Stratiformator vulcanicus: one gene and its partner. The main gene of each other region encodes a partner of the protein of the gene in region 2 in a complex. Links are inferred from orthologs where the notes say so. Each region holds a gene or a part of one and is shown on either strand. Other genes may lie near its edges. The genes, in order: Pan189_RS08650 and Pan189_RS13030.

Region 1 (10,771 bases), 1.1 Mb from region 2 along the record:
GAGTAGACAGCACCTTCCGTGAAGACCGGCAGGATGTCTGTTGGGAAAAGGTTGGCAGTGACGGGGAGTGCCACTGCCGGGGGAGTCGCTCTGGCATATTCGAATCCCCGTTGCTCGAGGACGAAACCGGAAAACTCAAAGGCGGCACCAGTGTTGAGTGGCACACCGAAGGTTCCGCGAATGCCGTTGGTTCCAGACAGCGACACGAGGCCGAGATCGTTTGCTAAGCCATTGGTTAAAGCTGTTCCATCAGATTTAATGACCGAGTTGCCGAGGTTGAATGTGGTCGTCGGGTCGGTCGGCACCGAAGTTCCCTGCGCGTAAAAGAATTGCGCGCCGTACGCATTGTTCGGGGGATCGGTCCAGCCCCAATGCAGATACTCGATACGGCCCCAGACTTCCGCCGGCTTGAACAAGCGGTAGCCGAGGAAGTGAAAATCGGAAGGCGGCACGAAGAGCTTTTTTTCCTTCGGCATCGCCATCGTCGGCATTGTCGACGTTTGCTGGATTGGCGGACAATATCCGGAGTTCTGCTCCGCATGGCCGCCTCTGAGCTGGTGAGTGCCGATGCTCCACGTTTCGCCGAGCGGCTGCGGAATTGGCATGACCGGTGGCCAAGGCGAAGCCGGGTTGATCAGAGCGGAATCGCCCAGATTATAGGGCTTCCAGGTGACCTGTTCGACTTCCTCCGAAGTGGAGCCGCCCAAATGAATGACGCCTTCGTCGGCCGACTGACCGTACGTGGCGGTTGCCGCGCAAAATATTGCGCCGGCAATAAGAATGCAGTGAAGCGGGCAGCGGGTCATCGTCCGTTCCTCAAGTAAGACAACTCGCGACACGAAGACCCGCACTCCACACATTCGAGGAGCGCAGGCCGGTGGTGAGGGTCGTATCAGGTCTATCGGTCATTCTCCCGGTTCTACTTGTCCGAAATCGTCATGCTGAAACGATCGGACCGGTTCCAACGAAAGTTCCGGCCTTCTGAGCCCATTGGGCCTTCGGGCGCAAAGGGTTATGATTCGCGAATACTTGACTGGCGAAGAAAATAACTGGCATAGGATCGATCACATGACGGCCTCGGACTTCGCGCGCGAATTGATTGCGTTTCCCAGCGTAAGTCGTGCGTCCAACGTCGCCGTTAGCGAGTATGTTCGGGATCAACTACTCGAACTGGGATTCGAGACCGAATGGGTCGAGTACCGAGACCCGGCGGGCGTCGTGAAGGCGAATGTCGTGGCACGCCGCGGCGAAGGGAGCGGGGGATGGGCTTATTTCGCCCATACCGATGTCGTTCCCGCCGATGACTGGGGCATCGATCAGCACGGCCCCTTCGAGCCGACCGTCTCTGGTGAACGCCTCTACGGGCGGGGAAGCTGCGACATGAAGGGGTCGCTCGCCTGCGCCCTCGCCTCGGCGGCGTTCACGCAATCGGAGAAGCTTCGCGCGCCGCTCTATTTCGTCGTCACGGCCGACGAAGAGGTCGGATTCATCGGCGCCGAAGAAGTCCGAAACAAATCGCAACTATATCGAGAGCTCGTCGAAGCGCAGCCGGCGGCAATCATCGGTGAGCCGACGGAGTTGCAGATTGTCCATGCCCACAAAGGCTCCTGCCTGATTCGAGCCACAGCCCGGGGGGAGGCGGCCCATTCGAGTTCGGCCGCCGGACGGAACGCGAATCACGATTTGATTCCCTTCCTGCAGCAGATGAAACAGCTGCACGACGAAACGGAGACTGACGCGCGGTGGCATGACGAGAGGTTCGACCCGCCGACGTTGAGTTGGAATATCGGCATTCGCGATCACAACCACGCGATCAACGTGAAATCTCCGCAGAGCGAGTGCCTGATCTACCTGCGACCGATTCCGGGTCTCGATATCGCTCCACTACTTGAGCGCGTCCGCGAGGCGGGTCGGGAGTCGGGAGTCGAGATCGAGATCAAATCGCGTGGCGATGGACTCAGCGTTGCGCCCGATCATCCTTACATCCGCGAGCTTCTGGAACTCGCCAACGGCGACCGTGCACAAACGGTTTGCTACGGGACGGACGGAGCCATCTTCGGCGAAGACCTGGAGCGGATCGCCGTCTGTGGCCCGGGCAGCATCGCGCAGGCTCACACGAAGGACGAATGGATCGCTCTGTTACAGCTTGATGCCGGAACCGAACTGTTTGCGAACCTCATCACGCGCTACTGCATCAATTGCTGAAGCGGGCCGTCGCCACGCGACGTGCGACCCGGCGTCGCACGCGAGTTTGGGTTTGTGGCTTGGCAGTCACTGCATATACTTCGATCAATCCTGGAGCCAACGAGTCGAAGGAATCCGATGCGGGAGTGGTGGGAAAATCTCTGGTCGGCGGTGACGACAGTCGCGGCGGGCATGGCGGTGACGCTGCGGACGATGCTGCGGACCTACGCTCGTCGCGCTCACACCGAGGTCTACGAGTACCCGGAGGTTCCCGTGCCGGTGAAGGCTCGCTATCGCGGGTTTCACCGATTTGACCTCACGACCTGCATCGGCTGCGACAAGTGCGCGGTCGCCTGCCCGGTCGACTGCATCTACATTGAGAAATCGAAGAGCCCCGCCGGCAAGGGCTTCCGAGTCGATGGATTTTTGATCGACTACTCGAAGTGCATGTTTTGCGCTCTTTGCGTCGACCCGTGCCCGGTCGACTGTATTTTTATGGGAGCTAATTTCGACCTGAGCTGCTACAGCCGTGACGGCTGCGTTGTCGATTACGCCAAGTTGCCGCTGGAGATTGCGTGGGGGCGTGCGACGCTGAATCCCTCCGCGGTCGCGGAGTCGAAACGAATCGCCGAACCGGTTTGGATCAAAGGTGAGCCGAATCCTCTCGAAGAAGCCGCCGCGGTCGAAGCGTGACTGGTCGAGTTCTTTGTCTTCTCCTGTTGGACTGGACCGCGGGTTGGAGCGGGGAGTAGGTTGCACTGATGATTCGATTGCATCGATGAGTCAGTTGCAATTATTGAGTTGGTCGAAAACGATTCCAGCAGCGCCGCATTCCGCAGACCCGTTAAAAAAGACCCGTATGTCCGACAAATCGTCGAGCCACGAATCAATGACATTGGCCGGTGCCAATCGCCGATTGCCATTGGTTCGTAAAATCGCAGCGGACATCGTCGCGCTCTCGCACGATCTGGCTGATCGCGAGGATCGTCTCAAAATCCTGCGTCGCCGGGGACGTAAGCAATCGACCGGCTCGTTTCACAGTGACGAGTTGGACTCCATTGAAGAGATCGTTCAACGGGACCAGAAGACGCTCGAACATTACGTCGCAGAGCTATCAGAGGTCGGAGGAGAACTCCGCGATGCGTCGCTTGGAATCGTCGAATTTCGGGGCGACTGGCCGGAACATGACGGTCCTGTCTTTTTCGGATGGTTGCACCCGAACGACGAGATCACCTATTGGCGGCCGGAACGGTCTAAGCTGACGGATCGTCGGTCGGTCTTTGAAGACAGCGTTGCCGGTCGCGAGGAATTTGGCGACGCAGACAGCCCGGAATCGAACGGGAACACGGATGGCTGATCTCGTCCTGCACCTGCTGATCTTTATGGCGGCGGCGATCATCGCGCTGCTCGTGCCGTTGACGATTGGTCGTTTCGTTCGGCCGACGTTGCCGAATCGCGAGAAACAATCGATCTACGAATGCGGCGAGCCGACGATCGGATCGAACTATCTGCAATTCGATCTCCGATTCTATGTCGTGGCCCTGCTATTCATCGTATTCGACGTCGAAGTGGCGTTCTTCTTCCCTTGGGCGACGGTCTTCGGTCCGGCTGTGCAATTGGCGGATGAGCGGCTGCCGCAGGCCGTGGCCACCGTCGAGGGAGAGCCAACTGCGCGGGCGATCCTCAGTTCGGAATTGACGGGTATTCCGCTTGGTCAATTGGGAGAAGCCGAACTGGTCGATGCCGCGACAGGATTAAAGCTTGCTTGGACGGCGTTCGCCGACGTGGCTGTGTTCTTCGCGGTTTTACTTGTCGGATTCGCTTACGTTTGGAGCCGTGGCGATCTCGACTGGGTCCGGACGGCAGCCGATCGCGTCAAGAATGCGGCCGTCGATCGAAGGGGGGTCGGCTACAATCGCGAGCAATCCCCTGCCAATGTCGAAACGACACCTGTTTGACAGGCTTCAGGAATTGAACTGATGGCGATTGAGGAGATATTCAGCACGCTGCAGTCGAAGTTCGGCTCGGACATCGTGCTGAAGCTTGCGACCGACGCAAAAGATCCTTGGATCGAAATTGCAGCGGAACGCGTCGTCGACGTCGCGTTTTTTCTGCGAGATGACCAACGCTACCGGTTCGATCATCTCAACGATCTGACGGCCGTTGATTATTGCGAGCCGGATGAGAAAAAACGGTCGCGATTTCCGTTCGAATTACACGTCGCAGTCGTGTATCACCTGACGAGCTACGAGACGCGAAAGAGTCTCGTATTGAAGGTGCTGCTGCCCCGCTGGAAAGACGATACGCCGGGAGAGTTGCCGGAATGTCCCAGCGTCTCTTCTGTCTGGTCAATCGCCGACTGGCATGAGCGGGAAGTCTACGACCTTGTGGGAGTCCACTTCACGGATCACCCCAACCTCCGTCGCATTTTGACGTCGGAAGACTGGGTCGGGCATCCGCTCCGTAAAGACTACGAGTTTCCGCTCGAGTACCACGGAATTCGTTGCAAGTAGATTCTCAACGGAGCCGCCGCCATGCCGCCCGACGACGAAGGCAGTGACGCCCCGACTGGCGATCCGACGCTGGAGATGGCGACCGGCCTGCTGAAAGACGGTCATAAGATCGCCGCGATCAAGGTCATCCGCGAAGGCTACGGCGTGAGCCTGAAAGAGGCGAAGCAGGCGGCTGATCGGATCGAGGGCGAACTTGGAATCACGCCGACCAAAGTCGGATGCGGGGGGACGGCAGCGCTACTGCTGGTGTGTGTCGGATTGTCCGCGGCGTTAGCAACGGCAATGCCCTGGTGACCACGAAGGTCACGAACTATGGACGATTTCATCTGCCGTAAGGTGGAACCGCATGCATTGGGGCGTAGGATACGCCAGCGGCGCAAGTGTCGCGGAAACAATGGCGTCCTGACGAACTCTCATCCCCTGTTTTCTCATGCCGGTACACGCTGAAGACCCTCGTGTGATCGAGTTCGACGTCCGCACGGACGAGATGCTCATCAATATGGGGCCGCAACATCCCAGTACGCACGGCGTACTGCGCTTACTGCTGCGCACCGACGGCGAAGTCGTGCATGAAGTCACGCCGCACATCGGTTACCTGCACCGCTGTGCTGAGAAGATCGGCGAGAATCTCTCGCCCGCGCAGTGGATTCCCTACACCGACCGGATGGACTATCTGGCCGCGATGAACATGAATCTCGGGTGGTCTCTGTGTGTCGAGAAATTGCTCGAAATGCAGGTGCCCGAGAAGGCGATGGCTCTGCGGGTCGTGATCGCCGAGTTGGGACGCGTCGCCAGTCACCTCGTCGGGATGGGAGCGTACGGGCTCGATCTCGGCACATTCAGTCCGTTCCTTTATGCCTTCCGCGAGCGGGACATCATCCTCGACCTGTTCGAAGAAGCGTGCGGCGCTCGGCTGACCTACAGCTACCTCACGATTGGCGGGGCGACGCATGACCTCCCGCGCGAGATCGAGATACCGCCCGGGCTGGCGCAACTAAGTGGTATTAAACAGGGCAAAAAAATCCAGTGGGTTGATGCCGTCCGACTGTTCTGCGATTGGATGCAGCCGCGGATTAAGGAGTATCACACGCTGCTGACGACAAACGCGATCTTCATCAAGAGAACGGCGGGACTCGGCGTTCTTTCGCGTGATATGGCGATTGACCACGGCTGCACCGGTCCGGTCCTTCGCGGCAGCGGTGTTGATCATGACCTCCGGCGCGACGGGGAGTCGGTCTACACCCGAATGTATGACGGATATGACTTCAAGCCGAACTTCGCGCCTTATGAACTCATGCCGTCGGGCGTCGAGATTGGTGACAATTGGTGCCGCTTCTATCAGCGGATGCTGGAAGTCGCACAGTCACTGGATTTGGTGCGGGCTGCGTTGGACCGTTACGAAGACGCGGATGGTGAGTACCGAGTTCCTCACAAACTGATGGAGAAGTTGCCACGCGACGAGGCCTATCTCGAGACCGAGTGCCCCCGCGGGCAGATGGGCTTCTATCTGATCGGCGACGGTTCGCCGGTGCCGCTCAGAACGCGAGCGAAGAGTTCCAGCTTCTGTAATCTGTCGGTCGTCGGCCCGCTCTCGGTGGGGTGCCTCGTTGCCGATATCCCCGCAATCGTCGGCTCTCTCGACGTCGTGATGGGCGAGATCGACCGGTAGAGCCGAGCAACCCGGTGATCTGCGGCGGGTCACGAACTCACAACGCCAGTCCCAGACCGTTGGAGGTGCTAGCAACGGTCTGATTTCGTCTGATAGACAAGCCCGAGGCGCCAGCCGTCGGGAAGATCGCTGATTGATCGACCATTGGCTTGGCCTATGGCTGGTATTGAAATCGCTTCCAGCGGCTCGGTTTTAGCCGATCCTCTGTAATCTTCAGACGCAGAGTCTTCTCAAACGAACTATCAAACTTCACGGACTCAACTTCAAAAGAAATTGATCTTCCAGCGTCACACCGGGATAAGAAGTACGTCTAGTAACTTCTGTTCATTAAGGGTTCCCGGTGGCGAAATCGCTTGAGACGCTCTCTCCGTACGAATTGACCTCGGTCGAAGTCGATCAACTCCTCCGGACCAATCCGGATGATGCTCGCCTCAAGGCCCATTTCACGGCTGAGGAACTTCACGAATTGCGGAATCTCGCGGGGGCTGCGCAGCAGTCGACCCGCGGTCGCAAGCGAGTGGTCTATGTTCTCCCTGGGATTCTTGGTTCAACGCTGGGCGTCACCAGCGGGGGGAATCGGGACACGATTTGGCTTGATCCGCACTCCATCCGCAATGGCGACCTCACCAGCTTGGCCATGCGAGGGCGTTCTCGGGGCCGCGTCGAAGTGTATGGACAGTTTCCCGGCCTCTACACGCGACTGCGTTGGACGCTCTGGTGGAAAGGCAACGATGTCCGAGATTATGCGTACGATTGGCGACTGAGCATCGACGAGCTCGGCGCAGAACTACTTGAGGCATTCGATTCAGAGGAGGCCGACGAACTTTACGTTGTCGCGCACAGTATGGGAGGACTCGTCGCGCGATCTGCTTACGCGCAGGCTGATGCCGCGATGCGTAGGCGAATCAAGCGGGTCATCATGCTCGGTACGCCAAACCGGGGTTCATTCTCAGTCGTGCAAGTGCTCGACGGCAGCAATGCGACGGTTCAGTTTGCCGGCTGCCTCGACGAGCAGAACGAGACCGAAGATTTGGTCTCCGATATCTTTCGGACATTGCCCTCGATCTATCAGATGCTGCCCCATCGCGACGTCTTCAGCGCTATCGACTTATTCGATACCGATGCGTGGGGCGAAGCGAATCCGATGGGGACGAGGTTGCGCGAGGCGACCGACGTGCAAGAGTCGCTCGCTCCGGCTGATGACAAGTTTTTCCTGCTCGCCGGCGTCGACCAACCGACGGTCGTCTCGGCGTCTCTCAACCAAGAGGGCCGATTCGACTATCAGGAACACGAGACCGGAGGTGATGGAACCGTCCCTCTTGATTTCGCGTTGTATGACGGCATCGATAGCAATACGAGGACCTTCAAAGCTACGCACAATGGTTTGGTAACCAGCAACGACGTGATCAACTCCGCTGCAGAGATCATTGAGCACGGGCGGACGCAGCGTGGACTGGCCTTGCAAACCCGACGTGGCGAAGAGGTGACGACCCGAGGGCTGACCTTCGCTGCGCTGCAAGCGGGAACCTGCTATGGCGGCCGTCGCGGGAACGCGATTACTGACGCCGAAGCCGTTTCGTTCTTTCGGCGCGGCCTCATTTCCGTTCCGGGCGACCGGCTTCCCGCCCCGGGACGCCAAGGCAATAGTGCTGAAAACGAATTCGAAGAATACGGACGAATTCGGAACCTCGTCGTCGGACGTCGAAGCGACTTCCGGCTCGAGTTAGAACTTCAGCATGGCGACCTGTTCGACGTTCCTGTGCGGGCTTACGTGCTCGGTATCTTTGAAAACGTCACGCCCGGTGGACCGGCGAGACAGGTCGATGAGTTGACCGGCGGGGCCGTCACCGAGTTTCTCGAACGACGACTGCTCAACGCCGACATGGGGCGGATCTTCATGATGCCCGTGGGTCGGAATCCGCTATTGGCCGAGTTCGTGGTCTTTGCCGGCCTCGGCAGCTACAGCCAGTTTCGGTCAGACCCGACCTCCGCGGCATCGGTTCAGAAGTTTGTCGCAAGAAATATTGTGCGAACGCTGATTCAGTCCGGCATTGATGAACTGGCCATGCTCCCAGTCGGGGCATCGAGTGGTGCCGACGTCCGATCGACCATCGACAATCTTTTCCAAGGATTTGTCGAGGCGGTCCGGAACGGGACTCGGCAGCAAAAGTTTCGCCGCGTCGTCATGTGCGAAAGCGATGATGCCCGCTACGAAGAAATGCGGGAGCACGTTCTCCGCCGGTCCACGACGTCAAACACTTTGAAAGACGTCGAGATCACGATTGATGAAGTGGAGTATGGAGACCGGAATAAGTCTCGTAGCCACCGTCAATTAATCACCGGCCAGGAACAGCCGGTCTATTTGACGGTCCGGATGCCGGAGGGTTTCGACAGCTCGAAAGGATCGAGCATTGTTCGCGTCGAGTCGTCACTGCTGACCTCGGGGGGGAAAGCAACCGTCTTTAACAGAGCGAAGGATGTAAATCGGCGTGAGCTGGACGACTTATTTGCCACGCTGGATGAACTCAAAGAGAACCCCGGAACGAAATTTGACGTCGAAGATTTCGGACGCAGATTGTGCGAGCTCATTTTCGATCGCGAAATTCGCGAGGCGATGGCGAATGAAGCGATCCTGGACAAGCATCTGGTCGTCATTCACGACTCGGCCGCATCACGGATTCCCTATGAAACGATGCTCAGTGGCGACGACTTTCCGGTTCTCGGTGAGGGCTTGACGCGACGATATCTCGCCGAGAATTTGTCCGTGACGAAATGGCTGCGAAAGGTCGGACCTTCTGAAGAGATGAAGGTGCTGCTGATTTTTGATCCGACGGACGATCTTCCCGGCGCCGAGAAAGAAGGCATTTGGATTTACGACGTCCTGCGAAAGCTTCCGGGGGTTAAGGTCGAAATTCGGCGGGAAGAGAAGGCGACACTCAGTAAAGTCAGAGAGGATCTCAATTCCGGCGAGTTCGACGTCATGCATTACGCCGGGCACAGTTTTTTCGACCCGAATGACCGGGCTAATTCCGGGCTCGTGTTGGCCGACGGCGTACTGCGGGGTTCCGACCTGCTCGCACTCGAGCGCCTCCCCGCGTTGGTGATCTTCAACTCATGCGAGTCGGCACGCATTCGCCGACGCGATGCAGAGAATGGTCCGAGCGTGCAGCGGCAGCTTCGTGAAAACGTGGGCGTGGCCGAAGCCCTGTTTCGTGGCGGCATCGGCCAGTTCATCGGAACGTACTGGCCGGTCGATGACTCGGCGGCCGAAGTCTTTGCGCGGACGTTTTACGGCTCCGTACTCGGGCGTGACGAGGAGACGGCGAGCGTCGGACAGGCGGTCGCCGCCGCGCGACGGGCGGTTCATGAGGTCCACTCATACGAGTGGGCTAATTACGTCCATTACGGCGAGCCACACTTTCAATTGCGAACACGCTCGCCGTAAGCCCGCGGGCTAGAGCCTTGGGGTGGTTGACGACGCCCGTCGCTTCGATCATGTTCGGGATCCCTATTTTGCCGATGACTTAGAAAGTGCTCCATGACGCTCGCTCGAATTCCAGCCGTTGTTTTCGTGGCCATCGCTTTAGTGGGATCGTCGCTGCCGACTGATGCCGGTGATCGTCCGAATGTGTTGTTCGTGATTTGCGACGACCTCAATACCGACCTCGGTTGCTACGGTCGAGATAACGCCAATACGCCCAATATTGATCGCCTCGCTGCCTCGGGGGTCCGCTTTAAGAATGCGACCTGTCAGTTTCCACTGTGCGGGCCGAGCCGAGCCTCATTTATGACCGGGCTGTATCCCGACCAGACCGGCATCAAGAGGAACAGCATCCGGATTCGCGAGACACTGCCCGAGGTCACGAGCATGTCTCAGCACTTCCGGAACAACGGCTACGAAGCGGTGCGAATCGGAAAGATTTATCACTACAACGTACCGGCTGCGATCGGTACCCCGGGGCATGACGACCCGGCTTCGTGGGATCAGACCTTCAATTTCCGCGGTCGTGATAAAGACGAAGAAGACATTATCAATACGCTTTTGCCGGGAAGATTCGGAGCGACTCTAAGCTGGCTCGCCGCGGAGGGAAGCGATGAAGAACAAACCGACGGGATGAGCGCGACGAAGGCGGTTGAACTTCTCGAAGGTTACGGCGAGAGCGGACAACCATTCTTCCTCGCCGTCGGATTCTTCAGGCCGCACACGCCGTTCGTCGCTCCGAAGCACCACTTTGAAGATCATCCGCGGGATCAGGTCGTTGTGCCGCAGGTGCCGGACGCTGAGTATTTTGAGAGCATCCCCAAGCCTGCCGTACGATGGCTGAATCAATTTAAGGAGCAGAAGAATCTGAAGCCGGAAGTAGCGCAAGAGATCATTCAGGCCTATCGCGCTTCGATTACTTTT
Region 2 (10,636 bases):
CTGAAATGCTAAAAAATACCCAACTGGTCCCGCGCGTCATCCGTCATCCGCTCCGGTGACCACGGCGGGTCCATCACGAGCTTGATGTCGGCTTCGTCGACGCCCTCAAGCCGCTCCAGTGCCGCCTTGGACTGAGAGATGATCTGCGGTCCTGCCGGGCACGCGGGGCTGGTGAGGGTCATCTCCACGTTGACCTTCGGCTCGCCCTCGGCTTGCTCAACCTCGTAGACGAGTCCCAAGTCAACGATGTTGACCATCAGCTCGGGGTCGATGACTTCTTTCAGTGCGTCGATTAATTGAACTTCGGAAGGCATGAAAGTGGCTAGAGGCTAGAGTCGAGAGGCTAGAGGAAAGCAATACAAGCCCGAGGCGCCAGCCGTCGGGACGATTACTCACAGAGTCTTGATATTATCCGACTTCATCAACTTGAAAAGCTGATCGCTGACGGCCGCTAGCTGAGAGCTTATTCCCCGATGCCCAGTTTCTTCTGCACCGCGTCATCGAGCACCTCGCGAACGGCTTCGACGGGGATGCGATCGTAGATATGCTGAAAGAAGCCTTCCACGATCATGTGCATCGCTTCGGAGCGACCGACGCCGCGCGACATGCAGTAGAAAATTTGTTCTTCATCGACCTTGCCGGTTGTCGCTCCGTGGGTGCAGCGGACGTCGTCGGCTTCGATTTCGAGACCGGGAATCGAGTCGCTGCGGGCCGTATCAGAGAGCATTAAAGAGTCGCATCGCTGATAGCCGTCGGTCCGCTGAGCTTCCTTTTCGACTTTGATCATGCCACGCCACACGACCTTCGACTTATCCCGGAGGACCGTCTTATAGAGCAGGTCGGACGTCGTATCGGGGGCGTTGTGGTTTTGCTCGGTATAGTAGGAAAGTTGCTGACGGTTCGTGGAGAACGTGACGCCGTTTACCTCCGCATGCGCTCCGCGACCGTCGAGATGAACATCCTGATGGACATGGGCCAGTCGCGAGCCGAGTCCTCCGACGGTCCATTGAAGGTTCGCGTCACGCTCGACTCGCCCGACTTGATGCGCGAGATGGAACGTCTTTGTGTTCCAGTTCTGCAACTGGACGTAACGCAATCGGGCTTCTTTGCCAAGGATCAGCTCGACCGCACCAACGTGCAATCCCGGCTCTTCGGTCGACGAGGCCGTTTCTTCCAATAGGGCTGCTGAGGCGCCATCTTCGAGGATTACGAGTGTATGGCTGAAATCGGCTGCCCCGCCCTGTGTGAGTCCGATCAGACTGTGCAGCGGCTTCTCGACCTGGACGCCCTTCGGCACATACAGCACGGTCCCCCCCGTGACGAATGCGGCGTGCCATGCGGTAAACCGATCGGTCTCGGCTTTCACCGCATGGGTCATGAAGTGAGGTTCCAGAAGGTCGCCGTGCTGACGCATTACAGTGTGCAGGTCACCAAAGATGACGCCCTGCTCAGCTAACTCGGGGTCGAGCGAGATCTCGGTCGCATGGCCATCGACGTGTACCGCCCGCCCGCCGAACTCATCGCTGGAACCCAGACGCGTCGCAAAGTCGGCTTGCCCCGCTTGCTTAGAGACGCTGAAATTCTCAGGTTTGAGCGGACGCAGTTCGACACGTCGCCACTCTTCGGGGTCGAGTTCTTGCGCCTGCAGGGACTCATAATTCCGCAGCGCAGAACGTCGACGCTGCGCCTCAGTCTCGCTCTCGCCCCGCTGAGTGATCAGCGCCTCGCAAGCCGCTTCGTCGAAGGTGGCGGGAAGAGTTTGTTCTTCCGCTAAAGTAGCAGACATTACAGTTAATTCCTTTTCACGTCGGGCCACCGACACTCTTAAACTTCCTGATTCTCTTTTACTTCGACACTGGCAATGTGTAGCAGAAAACACTCCACCACCTTCTCCGTTGCCGGGTCGGTAACGAACATGCGACCGCGAGTCAAAGCGGCATTCTCCGGATGGCTAACAACGTATCTATCGCCGCTCGACAAAATGACTTCGAACGGGACGAACGGCTGTCGACGGAGGTGTTCGGTCAAAATTTCTCGCATAACTTTGCCCTACCCCACCGAACCTTCCATTTGAAGTTCAATCAGGCGGTTCATTTCCACGGCGTATTCCATCGGCAGCTCTTTCACGAGCGGCTCGATGAAGCCGGTGACAATCATGGCTGAGGCTTCGGCCTCGCTAAGACCGCGGCTCATTAGATAAAAGAGCTGTTCTTCGGCGATTTTGGAGACGCTCGCTTCGTGCTCAATCGCGACGTTTTCGTCTTCGACTTCAATATAGGGATAGGTATCGCTGCGGCTTTGTGCATCGAGAATTAAAGCATCGCAAACGACGTTCGACTTAACATCGTCGCAACCTTTGGCGACCTTCACGAGGCCGCGGTAACTGGACCGTCCGCCCCCCTTCGAGATACTCTTGGAGATAATTCGGCTCGACGTATGCGGAGCCATGTGCACCATCTTCGCCCCGGCATCCTGATGCTGGCCTTCATTGGCGAACGCGATCGAGAGCGTCTCCCCGCGGGCCCCCGGCTCCATCAAATGGATCGCGGGATACTTCATCGTCAATTGCGAGCCGAGGTTGCCGTCGACCCACTCCATTAAGGAGTCGCCGTAGGCGTAAGCCCGTTTGGTGACGAGGTTGTAAACATTGTTGGACCAGTTCTGAATCGTCGTGTAGCGACAGCGGGCCTCACGCTTTACGACGATCTCGACAACCGCGGAGTGCAGGCTGTCGGTCGTGTAGGTCGGAGCCGTGCAGCCTTCGACGTAATGAATGCTTGCGCCTTCATCGACGATAATCAGGGTCCGCTCGAACTGGCCCATGTTCTCGCTGTTAATGCGGAAATAGGCCTGCAGCGGGAAGTCGACCTGCACGCCGGGCGGAACATAGATGAACGAACCGCCCGACCAGACTGCGCTATTGAGCGCCGCAAATTTATTGTCTTGATACGGTATGACTGAGCCGAAGTATTCTTTGAATATCTCCGGGTGATCACGCAGCCCGCTGTCCGTGTCGGTGAAGATGACTCCCTGCTTTTCGAGGTCTTCCTGCAGCGAACCGTAAACGACTTCCGACTCATACTGAGCCTTCACGCCGGCGAGATACTTTTTTTCCGCTTCGGGAATGCCGAGTTTGTCGTAGGTGTTGCGGATGTCTTCGGGCACGTCGTCCCAGCTCTTTTCCTGCCGGTCGGAGGCCCGCATGTAATAGAAGATATCCTGAAAGTCGATCTGAGACAGGTCCCCGCCCCACGTCGGCATCGGACGCGACTCAAAGTGCTCGTAGGCATCGAGTCGATACTGCCGCATCCACTCCGGTTCGGCCTTCATTTCCGAAATCTGAGCGACGATCTCGCGATTAAGACCTTTGCGGCTCTTAAAGACGTATTTATCGGTCGGGTCGTGAAACCCGTACTTGTAGTCACCGATAGAGACATCCGAATTCGGATTTTTCGCTGGTGCATCGGTCGACATCATTCGCTCCTGTCGCATCGCGACTGGTTGTGTGACTATTAATTACCGGAAGTGATTTGCTGCGTCCGTTGAAATTGAGAAACGATTACTTGGCGACGCCCACCGTTTCCGCCTGTTGTTTCTCATGCTCTTCCTTCGCGGCTTCGGGATGTCGCTCGCGAACGGCGGCGTAGCCTTTTTCATGCAGTTCTTTTGCCAGCTCGGGGCCGCCGGTTTCGATAATGCGTCCGGCCATCATGACGTGCGTATTCTGAGGCACGTTGTACTCAAGCAACCGGTCGTGGTGTGTAATAATTAAGACTCCCATTTCGTCGCCGGCAAGTTTTCGCACGCCTTCACTCACGACGTTGACCGCGTCGGTGTCGAGTCCCGAGTCGGTTTCATCAAGGATCGCGAACCGCGGCTGCAGCATGGCCATCTGCACGATTTCCATGCGCTTCTTCTCACCGCCTGAGAAGCCGTCGTTGAGGTAGCGGCGGGCGAAAGAGCGGTCGACACCGAGTTTGTCGAGTTGTTCGTAAATCTCTTTGCGAAATTCTCGCATCGAGACGAGTTCCCCGCCTTCCTGCCGATCGGGGTTCCGCACGTTCGAGACGGCGTGCCGCAGAAAGTCGGCCACCTTCACACCGGGAATCGTGACGGGGTATTGGAAAGCGAGGTACATACCAAGTCGTGCACGTTGGTCAGCCTCCATCTCCGTAATGTCGGTCTCGTCGAGTTTCACCGTTCCGTCAGTGATTTCATAAAGCGGATGACCGGCAAGGGCATAAGCGAGCGTACTTTTGCCGGAGCCGTTGGGGCCCATCAGGGCGTGAATTTCGCCTGATTTGATCTCGAGATCGACGCCCTTGAGGATCGGAGTCTCGCCGACGGAAACGTGCAGATTTTCGATTTTGAGAGTGCTCATGTCGCCTATTTGAAAACAGCGTTGAGGGTGATTTCGTTTAGTCCCGCGCGGTGCGACGCGTGGGCTTCGGGGTCGCAGTTGAGTGTTTGCCGTTACGTGATGGGCACGGGTCGGACGTGGCCTTCGTGGTGGGGCACCGGGAGCGTGAATTCTCCCTTGGTGACCTTGCGGGCTTTGATCTTGTCCTGCACCCGCATGATGCCTTCGAGCAGCGCTTCGGGTCGCGGAGGGCAGCCGGGGACGTAGACGTCGACGGGCACGACCAAGTCAACGCCTTTGACCACGTGGTAGCCGTGTTTGAAGTAAGGCCCGCCGCCGATTGTGCAGGCGCCCATCGCGATCACGTACTTCGGATCGGGCATCTGCTCATAGAGCCGACGAACTCGGGTGGCCATCTTGTGGGTGACGGTGCCGGCGACGATCATCAGGTCAGCCTGTCGCGGCGTGGCGCGGAAGGCCCCACAGCCGAAGCGTTCCAGGTCGTAGCGGCTAGCGCCGACGGCCATCATTTCGATCGCGCAGCAGGCCAAGCCGAAGGTCATCGGCCAGATCGCCGAGGCTTGGGCCCAATTCATCGCCTGCTCAAGGGTCGTCGTAATGACGTTTTCCTCGAAGCGTCCTTCAATCCATGCGGTCACTTCAGCCTTCGCTTTCTTTCCGTTCCGTTGTTATCGCCCCACTTCCCAGTGCAACTAACTCGCTTTCAACGGGAGCAAATTCGCAGCAGTGATGGCCGTCGAGGCAGCGGTGCTTCAGGATCATGTTCGAGCCGAGCACCTTCTCGAACACGCGCTGTTCCAATTCGCAGATTGACCGGTCATCGGAGGCCAAATCGTGATACGGGCAGTTGTTTTCCCGCAGGACTGGGACCTCTCCTGAATCATCAACTTCGACGTCAAAACCGCAACGCCCGAGCGCGGTCCGCAATTGACGCAGCCGACCGAGAATGGTCCTGCCATCGACCTCGGCGCCGTACTTTTGAACCAATACGTCTTGAACACGCGATAAAATTGCCGCTCGGACGTCCGGGTTGGATATGTTTTTCAACTCCCGCCACAACACCACCGCAAGCTCTTCGTAGTTCTCGCCCAATTGCCTGCGACCATGATCAGTCACGAAATAATGGTGCCCCGGCCGGCCGCGTCCCGAACTCGTCGTCCGTCGATCCACACAACCTTCTGCCTGCAATCGCCGCAGTCGCTGACGCACCGCGGTCGCGGTCACGCCGAACTCATCGCACAATTGCTGGATCGACCCCTCGCCGAGTCGATTGAGTCGGCTGATGAAGTCTCTGTCTGATTTTTCAATGGTCGATGTCAGAGTCTCGTCCCCATTGCGCGTGGATGTACGGCATCATAAGGCCCTTCGGCATTTTTGACAACTCAGCCTGCGAAAAATACCGGTGATCGGCGAATCGGCCGAAAATCAGTCGTCGCAACACGTTCGGACCGAGAATATCGGGCAACCATTCGCTATGTCCGGCGAGAACTTGTCAGTAGGATCGCGACGAAATTCTTGCTCGCCCAAAATTTCTGACCGGGTGTCGGCTGCCGGCATCCGGAGATCATGAAACATCTCGAACTCGACAACGGAGCCGAACGTGTCGACCGAAACGAAACCATCTTCCCGCGCCAGCGATGGCTGGGGCTCGCGGATCGGAGTCATTCTCGCCGTAGCCGGGTCGGCCGTCGGTCTCGGAAACTTCTTGAGGTTCCCCGGCCAAGCTGCCTCAAACGGCGGCGGGGCGTTCATGATCCCCTACTTTATTTCGCTGCTCATTCTCGGCATTCCGCTGGCATGGGCCGAATGGACAATGGGGCGGTACGGCGGGCGTCGCGGTTTCAACTCGGCCCCGGGCATTTTCTCGGCGATCTGGCATCACCCGGCGGCGAAATATCTCGGGATGTTAGCCGTGCTGATCCCGCTGATGATCTACATGTACTACGTGCTGATTGAAGCGTGGTGCCTGGGATATGCGTTCAATTATCTGATCGGCAATGAAAAGCTGACGGCCTCAAATGCAGACTTCGGGGCGTTTTTCGGAAGTTACGTCGGCATCGAGCAGGACGGGGTGCTGATGAGTCCCAAAGGGGCCGACGGCAAGGTGAACGCCTTTCGGGCGGAGAATTTCCAACTGTTGGGTATTCTGATTTTCACATTCGGGGTCAATTTTGCCCTGATCTATCGAGGCGTCAGCAAGGGCATTGAGACCTTCTGCAAGATCGCCATTCCCCTGATGGTCGTCTTGGCGTTGGTCGTTCTAGTGCGCGTGATGACGCTGCCGCCGCAGCCGATTCCGGAAGACCAACTCGCTGCAGCAGCCGCTAATTCCACGGTCGAAGGCGATTCCCCCACAACCCGGTCGGTCAGCGACGGGCTCGGGTTTATGTGGAATCCGGACTTCTCCAAACTATTGGAACCGAAGACTTGGTTGGCTGCTGCCGGGCAAATTTTCTTCAGTCTCTCCGTCGGGTTCGGCGTCATTATCAACTATGCCAGTTACCTCAAAAAGGAAGACGACATCGCACTCGGCTCGCTGACCGCGTGCAGCATGAACGAGTTCTTTGAAGTCTGCCTTGGTGGGCTGATCACGATTCCGGCTGCGTTTATCTTTCTCGGGACGGCGGTGATCGGGATGGGCACGTTTGCCGTTGGATTTAACGCATTACCGGAAGTGTTCGCGAAGATGCCGTTCGGGCAGTTATTTGGCTTTCTATGGTTTTTCATGCTGTTCGTGGCCGCAATGACCAGCAGTATCTCCATGCTTCAGCCGGCGATTGCGTTTCTTGAAGAAGGCTTTGGTCTGAAGCGGCAAGACTCGGTCGCGATCCTGGGTTTAATTACCGCGATGGGGACCGGATTCGTCTTCTATTTTTCGAAAGGGCTGACGGCGCTCGACACGATCGACTTCTGGGTCGGCACCTTCCTGATCTTCGTACTGGCCCTGATTCAGGCTATTCTTTATGGCTGGCTGTTCGGGCTGAAACGAGGCGACCGTGAGATGCATGAGGGCGCCCACATCAAGGTGCCGGCGTTGGTGCAGTTTCTCCTGAAATATGTGGTGCCGGTCTACATGCTGGTCATCTTCGTGTCGTTCATTGCCACGAATGTCTTCACAAAGTTTGAGACCGTCGGCGGCAACCGGGCGCCGATCGCCGTTGCGACGTCCGTAACCGACGATTTCGAAGAGGGAGCCGCACTGCCGGCGTCGATTCGAGAGACACTTCAGGAGCAACTTAAGAGTCGCGAAATCGACGAGTCTCTCCCGACTGACGCGGTCCTCAGCAAGGAACGCGGGAAGTGGTCGATTGGCAACGGCCCCGATTCGATTTATCCGGAGTATCGCTTCGTGAAAACCGAAGTCGAACCGACCGCGGGTGAGTCAGAGGCCAAGCCTGAGGAGGTGCTCGCTCTTCAAAAGCGAGTGCCTGGTCGGCTGGAAGGGATCTTGAGCAATCCATCCGCGATGATGTCGATCCTATTCATCGGTGTCGTCAGCGTATTTATGCTGGTGATGATCCATATCGCCGGAATCAATTGGGCCGAAAGCGGACGCCTCGCTGCCGCCCGCACCTACGACGACCCGGCCGCCGAAACTCCCGACTCCATTGAGGTGACGCCATGACGACCCTTGGCTTGATCATCATGTGTACTTCGGTCGGAACCGTACTGATCGTGGTCTCCTACTGCCTGTTCCGGGTGTTGACGCTCCCCCCGGCAGGGGCGGAAGACCTGCAGAATCAGCCGGCAATCAATACCGGCGATACGGGCAGTTCGGGTTAGCGAAGTCGGTTGCGGCGACTCAGAACGCGGGAGCAAATTCTTCGTTCCCGCAGCATGGGAATCTTGAGCCGTGGCGCGTTAGGCTGAGGTTCGATCGGCGAGCGTTCTGACGTTCGACGTTCGGTGTTTCGCTTTTTGCCGCCCGGTTTCAAGAGGTCCGCCATGTCAACCGATTCCGTAGATGACCCGGACATTACGAACGACTATTCCACGGTCATTGTCCCGGTCGATTTCTCGGCCGATACCGATCACGCGTTCCAAGTGGGGCTTGCGCACGCGAAGAGTCCGGAAAGCGTGCATCTGATTCACGTGCTCTACCCGCTCGATTTCGTTTCGCCGGGCGTGTTGATCGGCGACGTGACGGAGTCCGAACGCGAAACTCAGGTCGAATCGAAGTTCGCGGAATTAAAGCAGCGATTTGATGCTCCGCATGTCGTGACGAATATTCTGCTCGGCGATCCCGGAACGCAAATCTGCGAATATGCCGACGCCCAGAGCGCCGAACTCATCATCGTTCCGTCTCACGGGTACCACGGTTTGAAGCGATTGTTCCTCGGTTCGGTCGCCGAGCGCGTGATCCGCCATGCGCACTGCTCCGTCCTTGTTCTCAGACGTGGTGACGCGGATTAACACGGCGACTCTATGCAGATCATTTCCGACAGCAGGAGAGACCGAATTGCGCCCCTATATCCGTCTCACATTAACCGCGTTGGCTCTGACGTCGGTGCTGCCGACATTGGCGGCAATCGCCGAAGAGACAAAAGCGAAGAACGTCGTATTCTTTCTTGTCGACGATCTCGGCTGGACCGATCTCGGTTGCTATGGCAGCACGTTTTACGAGACGCCGAATATTGATCGTCTCGCCGCGACCGGGATGAAGTTCACCAACGCTTACGCGGCCTGTCCGGTCTGTTCCCCGACGCGGGCCAGCATTCTGACGGGCAAATATCCGCAGCGGGTTGGGATTACGACCTTTATCAATCCGGCTGGAAACAATCAGCCTGAGAACTGGAAACGCGACACCAAGATGTTGCCGGCACCGTACGCCGATCGGCTTCCCCATGCCGAGATCACGCTGGCGGAAGCCTTGCGCGAGGAAGGATATGCGACGTTTTTCGCCGGCAAATGGCACCTCGGAGCGGAAGGCTTTTTCCCGGAGGATCAGGGATTCGATGTCAACAAAGGAGGAGTGGAAAGTGGCGGACCGTATCGCGGCAAGAAGTATTTCTCCCCCTATGGAAATCCACGATTAGAAGATGGTCCGCCCGGTGAGCATCTCCCCGCCCGGCTGGCCGAAGAGACAGCGACGTTCATCGCCGAAAATTCCGAAAGGCCGTTCCTCGCGTACCTCTCCTTTTATTCGGTTCACACGCCCCTGATGGGGCGAGCGGACCTCGTTGCGAAGTACAAAGAGAAACGCAAGGAATTAAACGTCGACGGCGAACTTTGGGGCCGGGTCGGATCGCGACGCTGGCGACAGGTTCAGGAACATGCCGTCTACGCGGCGATGGTCGACGCCATGGATCAGGCCGTCGGGCGAGTTCTGGACGAATTGGAACGTCAAGGTCTGGCAGATGAGACCCTCGTCATTTTGACCTCTGACAACGGCGGACTGTCGACCTCGGAGGGTCACCCCACGACTAATTTACCGCTGAAGGCGGGTAAGGGCTGGATGTACGAGGGCGGCATTCGGGAACCGCTGCTGGTGCGATGGCCGGGTGTGACCGAAGGCGGTTCCGTCAGCGATGCCGTCGTGACGAGTCCCGACTTCTATCCGACCATCCTCGATATTGTCGACCTCCCCGCCCGTGCTGAGCAGCACGTCGACGGTGTCAGCTTCGTACCGGCCCTCGAGGGCAGCAGTTTCGAGCGCGGCCCGATCTACTGGCACTTCCCGCACTACGGCAACCAAGGCGGCTCACCCGCCGGGGCGGTTCGCGACGGGAATTGGAAGTTGATCGAATTTTATGAAAACGACCACGTGGAATTATATGATCTCGCCAAAGATGTCGGTGAAACGAATGATCTGGCGAAAACGGAACCGAAGCGTGTCTCGCGCATGCTGAGTCGATTGCGTGAATTCCGCGAGAAAACGAATTCGAAGATGCCGACGCTTCGCTAGTGATCGCGCAGCGGGTCATGCAAATTCTAATTGCGTATTTTTAATACCAAGATCAGCGAATCTATGAAGACCTTAATTGCGACGTTCTTGTGTCTTTTGGCTGCGAACTCCCCCTGCGCCGCAGAAGATCGGCTCGTTATCGGTGCGGAGTCCGGTAAGGGCCTGACAATCGTTGACCCTACCGACGGCAACCGAGTGCTGTGGCATTGGGATCGCAAAGGTCCGGTGCATGATCTGCAACTGCTCAAAAATCGGCGGTTGCTAACGCACGCGGGCAGTTGGCATCGGCTCGTTGAGATTGATATTCCCACTCAGGAGGTCGTGTGGGAGTACGATGCCGCCAAGCAGAA

The links.
Region 1: the proteins of Pan189_RS13030 (region 2) and Pan189_RS08650 are in contact, whole or in part, in a cryo-EM structure (PDB 6KHJ), measured with the Thermosynechococcus vestitus proteins. The link is inferred for Stratiformator vulcanicus from one-to-one orthologs. Residues at the interface, in WP_011056552.1 of Thermosynechococcus vestitus: Leu46, Met47, Tyr48, Thr50, Ala51, Cys52, Phe54, Ile55, Glu56, Ala58, Ala59, Ile61, Gly62, Ser63, Arg64, Phe65, Asn76, Pro78, Thr89, Thr91, Lys93, Met94, Ala97, Leu101, Met123, Phe124, Ser126, Asp127, Ser128, Tyr129; in WP_011057128.1 of Thermosynechococcus vestitus: Pro17, His18, His19, Pro20, Ser21, Met22, Val25, Arg27, Met29, Thr31, Ile38, Asp39, Cys40, Glu41, Pro42, Val43, Ile44, Gly45, Tyr46, Leu47, His48, Arg49, Gly50, Met51, Lys53, Ile54, Asn57, Arg58, Pro65, Tyr66.

What each region holds. Positions count from the first base shown.
Region 1 is NZ_CP036268.1:2,208,832-2,219,602, forward strand. The notes cover bases 4,397-7,246. They hold Pan189_RS08650 (NADH-quinone oxidoreductase subunit D), read left to right. Parts: upstream 4,397-5,127; coding sequence 5,128-6,366; downstream 6,367-7,246. Other genes in these bases: Pan189_RS08640 (NADH-quinone oxidoreductase subunit C), read left to right, coding at 4,397-4,697; Pan189_RS08645 (hypothetical protein), read left to right, coding at 4,719-4,991; Pan189_RS08655 (CHAT domain-containing protein), read left to right, coding at 6,707-7,246. Outside these bases: Pan189_RS08615 (BBP7 family outer membrane beta-barrel protein), read right to left, coding at 1-839; Pan189_RS08620 (M20 family metallopeptidase), read left to right, coding at 1,069-2,205; Pan189_RS08625 (4Fe-4S binding protein), read left to right, coding at 2,323-2,877; Pan189_RS08630 (DUF2203 family protein), read left to right, coding at 3,044-3,541; Pan189_RS08635 (NADH-quinone oxidoreductase subunit A), read left to right, coding at 3,534-4,142; more of Pan189_RS08640, read left to right, coding at 4,164-4,396; more of Pan189_RS08655, read left to right, coding at 7,247-9,811; Pan189_RS08660 (sulfatase), read left to right, coding at 9,905-10,771.
Region 2 is NZ_CP036268.1:3,337,998-3,348,633, reverse strand. What follows is about bases 3,247-5,961. They hold Pan189_RS13030 (NADH-quinone oxidoreductase subunit B), read right to left. Parts: upstream 5,020-5,961; coding sequence 4,474-5,019; downstream 3,247-4,473. Other genes in these bases: Pan189_RS13025 (helix-turn-helix transcriptional regulator), read right to left, coding at 5,021-5,605; sufC (Fe-S cluster assembly ATPase SufC), read right to left, coding at 3,560-4,381; sufB (Fe-S cluster assembly protein SufB), read right to left, coding at 3,247-3,474. In the rest of the region: Pan189_RS13055 (metal-sulfur cluster assembly factor), read right to left, coding at 9-314; Fe-S cluster assembly protein SufD, read right to left, coding at 464-1,786; Pan189_RS13045 (hypothetical protein), read right to left, coding at 1,825-2,040; more of sufB, read right to left, coding at 2,050-3,246; Pan189_RS13020 (SLC5/6 family protein), read left to right, coding at 5,982-8,006; Pan189_RS21400 (hypothetical protein), read left to right, coding at 8,003-8,164; Pan189_RS13015 (universal stress protein), read left to right, coding at 8,327-8,794; Pan189_RS13010 (sulfatase), read left to right, coding at 8,841-10,286; Pan189_RS13005 (beta-propeller domain-containing protein), read left to right, coding at 10,350-10,636. UniProt on the Escherichia coli protein: NDH-1 shuttles electrons from NADH, via FMN and iron-sulfur (Fe-S) centers, to quinones in the respiratory chain. The immediate electron acceptor for the enzyme in this species is ubiquinone.